2 regions of the Streptomyces sp. NPDC005262 genome follow, and region 2 is predicted to be linked to the other one. Evidence: riboswitches for the same ligand, from Rfam matches in the RefSeq annotation. Region 2 holds a riboswitch; the other holds the start of a gene.
What was found. A riboswitch is a leader RNA that binds a small molecule or an ion and turns the genes downstream of it on or off. The one in region 2 is predicted to bind S-adenosylmethionine.
Positions count from the first base shown of each region.

Region 1: it holds a riboswitch for S-adenosylmethionine, as region 2 does, so the genes downstream of both, thrC (threonine synthase) here and ACFYP5_RS07070 (aminotransferase class V-fold PLP-dependent enzyme) in region 2, are expected to answer to the same signal.

Region 1 covers NZ_JBIAKK010000027.1:26,030-28,416, reverse strand. Annotated here, with positions in the region: gene ACFYP5_RS37235 (trehalose-6-phosphate synthase) at 1-231, opposite strand, end outside; gene ACFYP5_RS37230 (glucosyl-3-phosphoglycerate synthase) at 286-1,236, opposite strand; SAM riboswitch class I at 1,389-1,515, shown strand; gene thrC (threonine synthase) at 1,533-2,387, shown strand, end outside.
Region 2 covers NZ_JBIAKK010000002.1:412,340-414,726, reverse strand. Annotated here, with positions in the region: gene trpD (anthranilate phosphoribosyltransferase) at 12-1,076, shown strand; SAM riboswitch class IV at 1,162-1,279, shown strand; gene ACFYP5_RS07070 (aminotransferase class V-fold PLP-dependent enzyme) at 1,454-2,387, shown strand, end outside.

The sequences.
Region 1 (2,387 bases), on a different contig from region 2:
CATCCGTACGCCCGGCTCGGCGATTCCGCGCCGGACCGCCTCCCGGTCCCCGTCGCCGAGCGCCGCGCAGACCCACAGCTTGTCCTCGACGGCGCTCAGCCCGGAGACGAGTCCGCCGCCGCCCCGTCTGGCGCTGATCGAACCGGTCTCGCTCAGTGCGTACGAGACCGGGCCGCGGTTGGACGCGACGAGTACCTGGGCAGCAGACGTGATCACGTGCTCGGAGACCATGTTGCGGAATCTAGCCCGATCGCGAACCGCCCAAACGTGCGAAGTCAGGCCACCTCAGGCGGCGCGGCGCGAAACGTACTCCCTGATCTCCTGCATCGGCGGCCGCTCCTCCGTGTCCACGGCGTGCGTGCGCGGTACGAAGCCGGTCTCGCCCCGCTCGAACTGGGTGAGGGATGGCCGTACCAAGTGGCCGCGGGAGAGGCGCAGTTGCGCCGTCCGGTAGATGGCCGCCGCCATCCGGCCCAGCGCCTGCCCGTCCTGATGGCGGTGCTTCCTGACCCCCACGTCGACCTGCGCCAGCGCGTCCAGCCCCACGGTGTGCAGCGCATCCACGAGCAGGCCCAGTTCCACTCCGTAACCGACCGGGAACGGCAGCCGCTCCAGCAGGGAGCGCCGCACCGCGTACTCGCCGCCCAGCGGCTGGACGAAGCCGGCCAGCTGAGGCCAGTGCAGGTTGAGCAGCGGGCGGGCCACCAGTTCCGTGACGCGACCGCCTTGGCCTGCCGTGTCCCCGAGCGGCCGGTCGTACATCGCCTTCACGAACTGCACCTCGGGATCGGTGAGCAGCGGCCCGATGATGCCGGAGACGAAGTCCGCGGAGAAGTCCTTCAGGTCGGCGTCTATGAAGCAGACGATGTCACCGTCGGTGACCAGGAGTGATCGCCAGAGGACCTCGCCCTTGCCGGGCAGGGCGGGTATCCGCGGGAGTATGTCGTCACGGTGCACCACACGGGCGCCCGCCGTCCGGGCGACTTCGGAGGTGGCGTCCGTCGACCCGGAGTCGATCACCAGCAGCTCGTCGACCAGCTGGACCTTCTCCATCAGCTCGACCCGGATCGTCTCGACGATCGTGCCGACCGTCGCCTCCTCGTTGAGGGCGGGCAGCACGACGCTCACACTTCCGCGCCGCGGATCCCCGGCCCTGGCGGCGACGAGCCGGTCCAGCGGGCGGTCGGCGGCCGACCAGGAACGCCTGGCCAGCCAGCGTTCGACCTCTTCCAGCACGGTCGATACTCCCTGTATGTGATCCATCTCGCGGTTCGGACGGCCATCTCAACCGTCCGATGCTTCGGTTACAGTCTTGAACAACGCGGATGGCCCTCGCATGCCGGGGCCCTCCGCCGATAAATGCCTGGATCGATGATCCAGTGCCACAGCGCTCATCCAGAGGGACTGAGGGAACGGCCCGTTGAAGTCCCGGCAACCCTCCTGCCGACCGCGAGGTCAGGTGGGGAAGGTGCCAATTCCGTCTCGTGGCGAAATGCGTCGCGAGGAAGATGAGGAGAAAGGGCCTCGCCATCATGGCTACGCAGACCGTTGCAGTGAGCACCAACTCTTCCGCCGACGCTGTCGACCTCGGTCCCGCCGCGGCACTTTCCTGCCGCGAGTGCGGAGAGCGTTTCGAGCTCGGTCCCATTTTCGCCTGCGCGACCTGTTTCGGGCCGCTCGAAGTGGCGTACGACCTGCCGAGCGGCTCACCGGACGAGCTGAAGAAGCGCATCGAGGCCGGGCCGAACAACATCTGGCGTTACGCGCCGCTACTGCCGGTCCCCGCCGATGTCGCGGACAAGCCCAACATCAACCCCGGCTTCACCAAGCTGGTCAAGGCCGACAACCTCGCCCGCGAACTGGGTGTCACCGGCGGCCTGTACGTCAAGGACGACTCCGGCAACCCGACGCACTCCTTCAAGGACCGCGTCGTCGCGATCGCCGTCGAGGCCGCCCGCGCCTTCGGTTTCACCACTCTCTCCTGCTCCTCCACCGGCAACCTCGCCGGCGCCGTGGGGGCGGCCGCCGCCCGGGCCGGCCTGCGGTCCTGCGTGTTCATCCCGCACGACCTGGAGCAGGGCAAGGTCGTGATGGCCGCGGTGTACGGCGGTGAACTGGTCGGCATCGAGGGCAACTACGACGACGTCAACCGCTTCTGCTCGGAGCTCATCGGCGACCCGCTCGGCGAGGGCTGGGGCTTCGTCAACGTCAACCTGCGCCCGTACTACGGCGAGGGCTCCAAGACGCTCGCGTACGAGATCTGCGAGCAGCTCGGCTGGCGCCTGCCCGACCAGCTCGTCATCCCGATCGCGTCCGGCTCGCAGCTCACGAAGATCGACAAGGGTCTGCAGGAGCTGATCAAGCTCGGTCTCGTCGAGGACAAGCCG
Region 2 (2,387 bases):
AGGAGCGGACCATGAACGTTGTGACCCCGGTCGGCGGCGACAGCGTGGCGGCTCGTTCCTGGCCCGGCGTACTGAACGCTCTGCTGCGCGGCCAGGACCTGACCGCCGACGACACCGCCTGGGCGATGGACAACATCATGAGCGGCGAGGCGACCGACGTGCAGATCGCCGGTTTCGCCGTCGCCCTGCGCGCCAAGGGCGAGACGGTCGACGAGGTCACCGGACTCGTCCGCGCCATGTACGAGCACGCGACCACGATCCAGGTGCCGGGCCGCACGGTCGACATCGTCGGAACCGGCGGCGACCTCGCCAAAACGGTCAACATCTCCACGATGTCCGCGATCGTCGTCGCGGGCACCGGAGCCAAGGTCGTCAAGCACGGCAACCGCGCCTCCTCCTCGGCCAGTGGCGCCTCCGACGTCCTGGAGAAGCTCGGGGTCAATCTGGAGCTGGCCCCGCAGCGGGTCGTCGAGGTGGCGGAGGAGGCGGGTATCACCTTCTGCTTCGCGGTGAAGTTCCACCCCGCCCTGCGGTACGCCGCGCGGGCCCGCAAGGAGCTCGGCGCGCAGACCACGTTCAACATCCTCGGTCCGCTCACCAACCCGGCCCAGGTGCGCTCCCAGGCCATCGGTGTCGCCGACCTGAAGATGGCCCCCATCGTCGCGGGCGTGCTCGCTGCGCGCGGCAACTCGGCGCTGGTCTTCCGCGGCGACGACGGTCTGGACGAGCTGACGACCACGGCGACCTCCCGGATCTGGGTGGTCCGGGACGGCGAGGTGCGAGAGGAGGCCTTCGACCCGCGCGACGTCGGCCTCCAGCTGGTCCCCGTCGAGGCGCTGCGCGGCGCCGACGCCTCGTACAACGCCGATGTGGCCCGCCGGCTGCTGGCCGGTGAGACCGGTCCGGTACGCGAAGCGGTGCTGCTCAACTCGGCGGCGGCGCTGGTGGCGCTGGACCCGGGTGAGGGCACGTTGAACGAGCAGCTGGCCGCCGGGATCGCCAAAGCCGCCGAGTCCATCGACTCGGGTGCGGCCCGGGCGGCGCTGGAGCGCTGGGTGACGGTCAGCAACGCCTGACCGAACGGGAAATACGAGCCGGGGCGCAGTCCAGATCTTGGACTGCGCCTTGCGCGTCGACACACGTATGGCAGGATGCTGGACAGGTCATGAGTGACAGCGACTACGGCCCCGGCCCGCTGTCCGGCAACCCTCCGTCCGTGGCGGGGTGCCCCGGGTGAAGACCAGGCCGTAGGCAGCGAGGTCTGCGGCAAGCGCGGACCCCTCGACATCTGTGAATGTCATATCCCTGGGGTCCTGGTCCTCAAGGAGCCTCTTGTGAGCAAGCGAATGCGATAGGGCCCGTTCCGGCCCCTCTCCGCACCCCTTTTCTTCCTCCTGCGCTGCCGCGTACCCGCCGGCGCAGTGAATTCGCCTGCCCCATACGGGAGTTCGCCATGTCTGTTGTCACCGCTGCCGTCGACCGCTCCATTTGTTCCCCGCTGCCCGTTCTGGGCAAGGACGTGACTGTTCCGCTGGTTACCGGCGGAGAGGTCACCTATGCCGCTCTGGACTACGCGGCCAGCGCCCCGGCGCTGCAGCGGGTGTGGGACGACGTCGCTGCGTACGCCCCGTACTACGGCAGCGTCCACCGCGGCGCCGGCTACCTCTCGCAGCTCTCCACGGACCTCTTCGAGAACAGCCGCAAGGCGGTTGCGGAGTTCCTCGGCTGCCGCCCCGAGGACCAGGTGATCTTCACCCGGTCGACGACGGACTCGCTGAACCTGCTGGCCGCGGCGGTCCCCGCCGACTGTCAGGTCTTCGTGTACGAGACCGAGCACCATGCCTCGCTGCTGCCCTGGCGCGACGCCCGTGTCACCTACCTCAACGCTCCCCGCACCCCGGCCCAGGCGGTCGAGACGCTGGAGCGGGCGCTCGCCGGCCGTGACCCCTACGGCCCCGCGCTGGTCTGCGTCACCGGCGCCTCGAACGTCACCGGTGAGCTGTGGCCGGTGAAGGAGCTGGCCGCAGCCGCCCACGCCCACGGTGCCCGGATCGTGCTGGACGCCGCACAGCTCGCGCCGCACCACCCGGTCGACATCACCGAGCTGGACGTCGACTGGGTGGCCTTCTCCGGGCACAAGCTGTACGCGCCGTTCGGCTCCGGTGTCCTCGCGGGCCGCGCCGACTGGCTGCAGGACGCCGAGCCGTACCTGGCCGGTGGCGGCGCCTCCCGGAAGGTCGCCCGGCGCACCGACGGCGGTGTGGACGTGGAGTGGCACTCCACCGCCGCCCGGCACGAGGCCGGTTCGCCCAACGTCATCGGCGTCTACTCCATCGCCTCCGCCTGCAAGGCGCTCACCGAGGCCGGCTTCGACCGCCTCGTCGCCC